3 regions of the Hydrogenophaga sp. L76 genome follow, and region 2 is predicted to be linked to each of the others. Evidence: predicted binding sites of a transcription regulator. Region 2 holds the regulator's gene; each other region holds the start of a gene.

Region 1 (3,217 bases), 1.4 Mb from region 2:
CAAAGCCCTGCACGATCTCGCCGGCTTCGGCGCCGACCATGTGCAGGCCCACCACGCGGTCGCTCGCGGTGTCAACGATGAGCTTCATGAGTGTGCGTTCGCTGCTGCCCGAAAGCGTGTGCTTGAGCGCCTTGAACTCGCTGCGGAAGACAGCGATCTGGCCGTACTTCTCGCGCGCCTGCGCTTCGCTGTAGCCCACGGTGCCGATGTTGGGGTGGGTGAAGACGGCGGTGGGGATGAACTCGTAACTCATCTCGCGCGTTGGCTTGCCCGCTGCAGCGCCGAAGAGCTGATCGACCACCACCATGGCCTCGCCCAGCGCCACCGGCGTGAGCTGCACGCGGTTGGTGACGTCGCCCACGGCGTAAATGCCGGGCACGTTGGTCTGGTAGGTTTCGCTCACGATCACCTCTCCCTGCGCGCCCTGGACCACGCCCACGGTGTCCAGGCCCAGACCCTGCACATTGGGCTTGCGCCCGGTGGCATAGAGCACGGCGTCGGCCAGCACGACGCTGCCACCTTCCAGCTCCACACGCAGGCCTTCGTCGGTTTTCCGGATGTCCACCACGTCGGCGTTCAGCCGCAGGTCCACCCCGGACTTGATCATCTCGGCGGCGACGAAGTGGCGCACCTCGTCGTCAAAACCGCGCAGCACCTGTTCACCCCGGTACAACTGCGTGACCCTCGACCCCAGGCCATTGAAGATGGAGGCGAATTCACAGGCGATGTAGCCGCCCCCCACCACCAGCAGGCGTTTCGGAAACGGCTCCAGATCGAAGATCTCGTTGGACGTGATGACGTGTTCGCGACCCGCGAAGTGCGGCACATGCGGCGTACCGCCGGTGGCGATGAGAACGTTTTTGGCGGTGAAATTCTGGTGGCCGGGGCTGCCGTCGGCGTTGAGCGTGGCCAGGCCCACGCTGTGGTCGCCTTGCAGACGGGCGAAACCGTCGAACACGGTCACGCCAGAACCGCGCAGCAGGTTGCCATAGACCCCGTTCAGGCGGCTGATTTCGGTGGCGCGGTTGGCTTTGAGCGTGCCCCAGTTGAGGATGGGCATGTCGCCCTCCCACCCGTAGCCTTGCGCTTCGTGGGCTGCGTCGGCGTAGTGCGCGGCGTAGCTGTAGAGCTTCTTGGGGATGCAGCCCACGTTGACGCAGGTGCCGCCCAGGCCGTCTTGCCCCAGGGTTTCGGCCAGCGCCACGCGCGCCCCGCGCTGGGCGGCCATGCGGGCGGCGCGCACGCCACCGCTGCCGCCGCCAATGACGAATAGATCGAAGTCGTAAGTGCTCATGCTCGTCCGTTCGGCCAACGGGGTCGTGGCCCATGCTGTGGAGCGGGGCAGTTTACGCGCAGCCCGTCCGGCGTGCAGTTTCGGGGACGTTCTGCCACGTCATGGGTGCGGCTCAGGTCCGCGAACGGACCTCATTGTGCTTGAGGGCGCGGCGCTTGGCCATTTCGCGACCCATGCCGGCGGTGTCGAGGGCGGCAAGCCGCTTTTTCGCTTCCGGGTAGGCGATGGACTCCTCAAGCAGGATGTGGTCCAGGTAGAGCGCTTCAAAAACATCCAGCGCGTGGCGCAGTTCCGCTGTGTCGAACCAGAGGTTGCCGCCGGTGGCGGCCTCCAGCGAGGGGGCGATCTGGATCCAGTTTTCTTCCAGCCAGCCGTGGTCCTGGATCAGGTGTTCGGTGGCCTGCACGATCTCGGCGTCCTGGCTGACCAGCAAGGCCGGGAAGATGTGTTTTTCTTCGTCCAGGTGGTGCTGGCGCGCTTCGCCATTGAAATAGTCGAGCACGCGGCGTGCCCGGGCCCGGTTGGCCTGGTTCAGGCCTTCGTTTTCGATGGCGTCCACCAGCGCATGCAGCAGCTTGATCTGGCTCTGGATTTCCTGATGGGTGTTGTCGAGGAACTCGAAAACGGCGATGGAGACGGGCGCGGCACACATGAGGAACTCCTGTTCACTGGGTTGGGTTCATTATGAAAATGCTGCGCTGCGGCAAGTTGATCTTGCTCAAACAAGAAGCCCGCTGAAGCGGGCTTCCGATGGACATCACACAGCCCAGATTGCATCCGGCGCGCGTGCCCGATCCAAGGATGTCGCGGAACCGGCTTGCCGGGCCGCCAGCATCGCCCCCCTGGGGGTGACGCGAAGCGGCGCGGGGTCAATACGTGTACACGCCCCTGCCCGTTTTCCGGCCCAGCCAGCCGGCAGCGACCATTTCTTTCAGCAGCGGCGCCGGGCGGTACTTGCTGTCGTTGTATTCGGCCATGTAGACGTTCATCACCGCCAGGCACACATCCAGGCCGATCATGTCGGCCAGCGCCAGCGGGCCGATGGGCTGGTTGGTGCCCAGCTTCATGCCGGCGTCGATGTCTTCCGGCGTCGCCAGACCTTCGGCGAGTACGAAGAAAGCCTCGTTGATCATGGGCACCAGGATGCGGTTGACCACGAAGCCGGGCGCGTTTTTCACCGTGATCGGCGTCTTGCCCAGGGCTTCGGCCATGGCTTTCACGGCGTCGTGCGTGGCGTCGCTGGTCTGCAGGCCGCGGATGATCTCCACCAGCGCCATCATGGGCACGGGGTTGAAGAAATGCATGCCGATGAAGCGGTCGGGGCGCTGCGTGGCGGCGGCCAGCTTGGTGATGCTGATGGAGCTGGTGTTGGTGGCCACGATCACCTCGGGTGCCAGCAGGCCGTCGAGCTGCTGCAGGATCTTGACCTTGAGGCCTTCGTTTTCGGTGGCGGCTTCGATGACGAGTTGCGCGCCCTTGAGGTCGTCGTAGTTCGTGCTGCCCTGGATCAGGCCGAGCGCCTTGGCTTTGTCGTCGGCGCTGATCTTTTCCTTCTTGATCAGGCGGTCGAGGCTGCCCGCGATGGTGGCCAGGCCCTTGTCGATCGCGGTCTGCGCGATGTCGACCATCACCACGCGGATGCCGCTGGTGGCGCAGGCCTGGGCGATCCCGTTGCCCATGGTGCCCGAGCCGATGATGCCCACGGTTTGAATGCTGCTCATAGGGGAAATGCTCCTGAAAAAAGACAAAGAACCATTGTCGGGGACGTGCACCGGCCCCGACCTCGGCCGCGTCGCGCAGGCGTCGGGACTAGGCTGGCACGCCTAGCGGTGCTGCCAGCGCTGTGCTAACTTGCCTGCGGATTGTCGCGCACCCCGTTGCGTGGCGATGACCTCCACACCAACGTGACCGGCAGGGGCTTCA
Region 2 (3,217 bases):
CGATGTTTGACAAGGACACGATGATCGTGACCTACGACGAAAAACGCGGTGAACCGCGTGGCCCGCGCTCGAAGAAGGCCGACCCCAAAGCACTGGGACTGGGTGCCTGCGTAGACTGCACGCTGTGTGTTCAGGTTTGTCCGACGGGCATCGATATCCGCAACGGTCTGCAGTACGAGTGCATCGGTTGTGGTGCCTGTATCGACGTCTGCGACGAAGTGATGGACAAGGTGGGCTATCCGCGTGGACTGGTCAAATACTCGACCCAGAACGGTATTGCACAAGGATGGAACTCCCAGCAGATGATCCGTCGGGCCATGCGTCCGCGGGTTCTGGTGTACACAGGCATCCTGTTGGCCATCAGCCTCGCGGTTATGGTCAGTCTGTTTCTGCGCAAGCCACTCAAGGTTGATGTCATCCGGGACCGCGGTGCGTTGGCACGCATGGTGGAACAGGGACGCATCGAAAACGTCTTCCGGTTGCAGGTGATGAACGCGACCGAGCGCTCACAACGCTATGTGATCGGTGTTTCCGGATTGCCGGGCATTGCCATTGCGTCGGAAACAGAGATTGAAGTATTGCCGACGGAAGTACGCTCTGCGGTCATGCGGGTCCAGGTTCCCCCGGGAACCGCTGCCACCGGTTCCCATTCCATCTATTTCGAAATCCAGGCTGTCGGAGATTCGGGCACACGTGTCACCGAAAAAGCGGCCTTCCTGGTACCGCGCTGAGCACCACTTTCAGTCAACCCGTTTCAAGATTCCCTATGAACACCACAATACTCAAAACACCGGTCAATGAACAGCTCCCGATTCCTTGGTGGCGCGTTCCCCACATGTGGCTGGTGGTGGGGGGGCCATTGGTGGTTGTTGTGGCCGCCATCATCACGGCCGTCATTGCAGTGAAGGGCGCAGACCCGGTGCTCAACAAGGCCGACTTTGAGCGCGACCTGAAGGCGGCCCAGATGCTGGACGGACAAGCTCGTGCCGAAGCGCTGATTCAACTTCAACCGGCTCACCAGGCTCGGAACCACGCAGCCTCCCCTGTGGTGCCACCGACGAAGTAATAGCGCGTGCTGCGACTATCCCAAGCCATGGCCTGAACGACTATGCACCGGTTATGCCCGGAATCGATCACAACAACACCCGAGGAGAAACAGGAATGACGGCTCAACGATGGATGTGGATTGCGTGGCCCGCATTTTTGGTGGCGGCGGTTCTGGAGATGATCGTGTTTGCCATGATCGATCCGAGTGATCTTCACTGGTTTGGGGCTCCTCTGGAGTTGTCTCGTCCAGCGGTCTACACGCTGGCATTTTTCACCTTCTGGATCGTGGCCATGGTGTCGAGTGCACTCACCTCTTTGCTGTCCATGTCACCTTTTGAAGTGAACCGGTGTCCCGTCCCGCCGGATCAGCGGCCGCGGGATTGTGCCAAGAATGAATCTTGTTCCTGAACGCTCCTGCAGATCTCCAAAATAAAAAACCCCAGCGGAGTGTTTCCAGCTGAGGCTTCCTGTTGGGACAGATGTTGGGTTCAGTGACCGGTCGGGGGGGTCACGATCAGCTTGAGCCCTTCGGTGTTTTTGATGTGGACGTAACGCTGTTTGACCTCGATGATGCCTTCGTCCACGAACTTGGAAAAAGTGCGGCTCACCGTCTCCAGCTTCATGCCCAGGTAGCTACCAATTTCTTCGCGTGTCATGCGGAGAATCAGCTCGGACTGGGAGAAGCCGCGGGCGTGCAGGCGCTGAACCAAATTCAGCAGGAACGCCGCGAGGCGTTCTTCTGCGCGCATGCTGCCAAGCAGCAGCATGACACTGTGGTCGCGCACAATTTCGCGGCTCATGATCTTGTGCACATGGTGTTGAAGGGTGGTGAACTCTCGGGAGAGTTCCTCGACTTGATCAAACGGCATCACACAGACTTCAGCATCTTCCAGTGCGATGGCATCGCAGGAATGGCGGTCGCTCACGATGCCATCCAGGCCGATGATCTCTCCGGTCATCTGGAAGCCGGTCACTTGATCCCTGCCATCGGCCGTGGTGACACAGGTTTTGAAGAAGCCGGAACGCACCGCGTAAAGCGAGGTGAACCGGTCACCCGTACTGAAAAGTGCCGACCCGCGTTTGATGCGTCGCCGCGCCGAAATGACATTGTCGAGCTTGTCCATTTCGTCTGGGTTGAGACCCATGGGTAGACACAATTCTCGCAGGTTGCAACTCGAACAGGCGACTTTGATGCTTTGTGCGTCCATAAATTATCCGGAAATCGGTGGTGAGCTTAACGCATAGCTGGGACTTGTGTCGAGGAAATGGCCGCGTGCCAGGCCCTTCCTGGGAGCGATGGCTTGCGAACACACGGGGGCTTGATCAAGATCAAGGGAGGATCTGCGAGCCTGGTGCACATTCGGGGCTCAGCATTGGAGAACAGTTTGTGAGTCACGCCATTTCCGATGAATTGCTCAAGCGATTCGATGTTCCCGGTCCGCGGTACACGTCGTACCCGACGGCTGACCGCTTTGTGGAAGCGTTCACCGAGGGCGACTATATACAAGCGCTGGAGCAGCGCAGAGCCGGCTCGTTGGCTCTTCCGCTCAGCATCTACGTACACATTCCGTTCTGCGAGTCGGTCTGCTATTACTGCGCCTGCAACAAGGTCATCACCAAACACCACGAACGGGCGGCCGAATACCTGCGCTACCTGTCACGTGAGGTGGAGTTGCAGGTCCAGCATTTTGGGAAGGGGCACAGCGTGTCCCAGTTGCACCTGGGTGGCGGCACGCCTACCTTTCTGTCCGATGCAGAGCTTGAGGATCTCATGACGATGATCCGGCGCAACTTCAAGTTGGTGCCGGGTGGCGAGTACTCGATCGAGGTGGATCCCCGGACCGTGACCGACCAGCGGCTTCAGACCTTGGCGAGACTGGGCTTCAACCGTCTCAGTTTTGGTGTCCAGGATTTCGACCCTGCCGTTCAGAAAGCGGTGCACCGCGTGCAACCCGCTGAACAGGTGTTCGCGCTGGTGGACACTGCGCGCAAGATCGGTTTCGAGTCGGTCAACGTTGATCTGATCTACGGTCTGCCGCTGCAGACGCCCGAGTCGTTTGCACGCACGCTCGCGCAAGTGAACCAGTTGCGGCCGGACCGCATTGCGCTATACGCCTATGCGCATCTCCCGTCCCGCTTCAAGCCACAACGTCGCATCATTTCCGCCGAG
Region 3 (3,217 bases), 1.9 Mb from region 2:
CCGCCAGCACCAGGTCGGTCGCCTGCACCGCGGCGCCCGCGGCGCGCAGCGCGGCGCTGAGCGTGTGGGGACACATGTTGGTGTCCGGGTCCACCGCGTGCAGGCCATCCTTGGGCGAGGCTTCGAAGATTTCGCGCACATAGAGAGAGGCGTGCGCGCGGCCGAGCTGTTCCTCGGTGGCCAGCGGCGCGTCGTACGGGATCATGTAGTCCAGCAGACCCTTGACCAGCAGGTGGTCGTTGATGGCGCCCAGGCGCTCGGGGCATTCGGGGTGGTGGGCACCCATGTCGTGGCGGGCACAGTCGGCGTGCGTGATGTAGGCGGACAGCATGTTTTTGGGTCTCCTCGGGCGGTGATGAACGGCCAGGCAACTGTGCACCCGTACCGGTTGACATGCATCAATCTAGACCCGAATCCTGACAAGCGTCTTGACGCATCGCAATATGACCTTGCCGGAGCGAATTCCCGGCTTCTCTCAGGAGCGCGTGCCTGCCACCCAGGATGCGGTGGAACCGGCTGTGCCGGGCCACTCGCGTTGCCCCTTGGGGGGCTGAGGGCTGCGGCTCCAAGCCTGCCTGCGCAGGCTCGGACAGCCCGAAGAAGCTTCGGCTCTGACGAAGCTGCGGCCTGCAAGGCACGTGAAGCGGCGCGGGGGGACCCTCAATGAAGTCCCGTCAGGGACGCCGCCACCGCGCGCTTGAAGGGCGTGAAACGTTCACCCAGGCCGACCATGGCCTGGCGCAGCAGGCGGGCCGGCGTCTCTTCGCGGGTGTAGAGCGTGGCCAGGGCGTGGGTGGCCATGTAGAGGCCGCGGCTGGCGCCCTGGTGGGTGCGCTGGTAGCGCTGCAGCAGGACGGGCGAGGCGATGTCCTGCCCTTTTTGATGCGCCTGGATCAGCGCTTGGGACAGCGTGTCGATGCTGCGCAGGCCGAGGTTGAAGCCGTGTGCGGTGACCGGGTGCATGCCCACGGCGGCATCGCCCACCACGGCGAAGCGTTGCGCCACCAGGCGGCGCGACCACACGCCCACCAATGGGTAGGCGTGGCGTGTGCTGCTGAGCCGCATGGTGCCGAGCTGGTGGCCGAAGCGTTGCGCCATGGTGGCGTTGAACGCGTCTTCCGGCAGGTCCATCAGGGGCTGCAATTCCTGGCTGGGCAGGGTGAGCACGATCGAGGAGCGCGGCAGGCCGGTCTGCGGACAGGGGTTCATGGGCAGCAGGGCGAGCGTCTGGCCGTGGTCGAACCACTCCCAGGCGGTTTCAAAGTGCGGCTGCTCGTGCGTCATGTTGCAAACGAGCATGGTGCGACCGTAGTCGTGCATATCCGCCGGGATGCCCATGGCGCGGCGGGTGCTGGAATGGCGGCTGTCGGCGGCCACCACGAGCTGGGCGCTCAGGCGCTGGCCGCTGGCGAGCGTGAGGTGGGCGCCGCTGGCGTCGGTTTGGATCTGGCTCACCTGTTCGCCGCAAACCAGGCTGGGGGCGGTGCCGCTGGCGTCGTCAGGAGCCATGGCGGCTTCGAAGACGGCGCGGCGGATATGGTGGTTGGCGACGAGGAAGCCGAGCTCGGTTTTGTGGCTGAGCTGGTGGCTGATGAGCATGCGCTGCTGGCCGGGGCCGGCGCCGCCGTCGAGCACGAGCGCATCGCGCAGCGGAGCGATGTTGGCGTCGCCCAGCAGGGGCCAGATGCCGAACTGGCGCAGCCGTTCGGCGCTGTGCTGGGTGAGGGCGATTTCGCGGCCGTCGAAAGCGGGGTTTTGCAACGACTCCCGTGTCTGCTGTTCGATCAGGCCGATGTGCAGTCCGCTGCCGCGCAGCGCCCGGGCCAGGCTCAGGCCGGCGGGGCCGGCGCCGATGATGATGAGGTCGAAGTCCATGGCGGGGCAGCTTATCGGGTGGCTGGCTGGCGGGGCTTGACTCAGGTCAAGCCCATGAAAAAGCCCCGACAGGCGGGGCTTTGGAAAGTGTGCGAGTCAGGCTCAGCTGCGGGGCTGCGCCGGGGCATCGCAGCCGGCACCGCCACCCATGCCGCCCATGCCGCCCATGCGGTGGTGACCACCATGGCCGCCATGACCGTGTTTGCCCATCATGCCGCGCTCGCCGTGCATGCCGCGTTCACCCTTCATGCCGGCGCGCTGGAAGCCGCCGTGGCGCTGGGTGTCAAACACCTTCTGCTGTTCGGGCGTGAGTGCGGCGTAGAAGCTCTTGGTGGCGTCGATGCGCTTGTCCATCCGGGCGTTGCGCTCGGCTTTCAGGGCCTGCATCTTGTCGAGACGCTGCGGCGTGGTCAGCTTCGCCCAGTCTTCCCGGCTCTGGCTGCGGGCCATGCGCGGTTCGGGTGCGGTGCGGGCCACGAAGGCGTTCCACGCGGCTTCCTGGGCCGGTGTGATTTTCAGGGTTTCCTTGAGTTGGGCCTGGCGTTCGGCCATGCGCTTTTGCATGCGTTCCATGCGCCAGGCCTGCTTCTTCGACATCTCTGCCGAGCCCGGACCGGCTTCGGTGCCGGCCTGAACACGCTGGGCCATGTGTTGTGCCCGCATGTCTTGCGACAGGGCGCCTGGACCCATGCCCTGGGCAATAGCGGTGGCAGAAACGCCGACGAAAGCGGTGGCGAGGGCAGCGGCGATGAGGGTGCGTTGGCTGAACAGTTTCATGAATCACTCCTGAACGGTTGATGAAAAGCTTTCCAGATGTCTCAGAGGTTTCTGTTTCTGGAATGGCTTCAGTGTGAGCAGCGGCTGTATCTGCTCTGTGCCGGAGTGATGCCGGTTTGTAAAGATTTGTTCCGCTAACGCCTGGATGGCTTGCGTCAGATCAAGGATCCACCGCCGGGCCGCCCCAAGGTGGATCAGCCCCCCTGGGGGCAGCGACCCGCGCAGCGGTGGAGCGTGGGGGGTCAGAGACTTCCCAGGTCGTCGAGGATCGGGCAGTCGGGCCGGTCGTTGCCGGGGCAATGGCACAGCAGTTCGTCCAGGGTGCGCTGCATGGCCTGCAGCGCTTCGATGCGCTGGCCGAGTTCGTCGCGGTGCTTCTGCGCGATGCGCTTGACGCTGGCGCTGCTGCGGCGCCGGTTGTGCCAAAGGCTCACCAGTTCGGTGATGGCGTCGAGGCCGAAGCCCATGTCGCGCGAGCGGCGGATGAAGCGCAGGGTGTGCACGTCGGCCAGGCTGTACTGGCGGTAATTGCTGTCGGTGCGCGCCACCGCGCCCAGCAGGCCGA

Evidence for each region. The regulator FNR, encoded in region 2, switches genes on or off when oxygen is low (the NO sensors DNR and NnrR bind a similar motif). The targets are predictions, from matches to a motif close to TTGATNNNNATCAA.
Region 1: AC23D4_RS17705 (hemerythrin domain-containing protein) is a predicted target of FNR. The motif match lies at 2,003-2,016, and genes of this name have one in related genera.
Region 3: ubiM (5-demethoxyubiquinol-8 5-hydroxylase UbiM) is a predicted target of FNR. The motif match lies at 1,912-1,925, and genes of this name have one in related genera.

What each region holds. Positions count from the first base shown of each region.
Region 1 covers NZ_CM172807.1:3,621,724-3,624,940, forward strand. Annotated here, with positions in the region: gene gorA (glutathione-disulfide reductase) at 1-1,294, opposite strand, end outside; gene AC23D4_RS17705 (hemerythrin domain-containing protein) at 1,407-1,946, opposite strand; gene AC23D4_RS17710 (3-hydroxybutyryl-CoA dehydrogenase) at 2,164-3,015, opposite strand.
Region 2 covers NZ_CM172807.1:358,291-361,507, forward strand. Annotated here, with positions in the region: gene ccoG (cytochrome c oxidase accessory protein CcoG) at 1-731, shown strand, start outside; gene AC23D4_RS01675 (nitrogen fixation protein FixH) at 767-1,066, shown strand; gene AC23D4_RS01680 (hypothetical protein) at 1,162-1,455, shown strand; gene fnr (fumarate/nitrate reduction transcriptional regulator Fnr) at 1,536-2,255, opposite strand; gene hemN (oxygen-independent coproporphyrinogen III oxidase) at 2,435-3,217, shown strand, end outside.
Region 3 covers NZ_CM172807.1:3,096,062-3,099,278, forward strand. Annotated here, with positions in the region: gene AC23D4_RS14935 (histone deacetylase family protein) at 1-331, opposite strand, end outside; gene ubiM (5-demethoxyubiquinol-8 5-hydroxylase UbiM) at 661-1,875, opposite strand; gene AC23D4_RS14945 (Spy/CpxP family protein refolding chaperone) at 1,978-2,652, opposite strand; gene cueR (Cu(I)-responsive transcriptional regulator) at 2,895-3,217, opposite strand, start outside.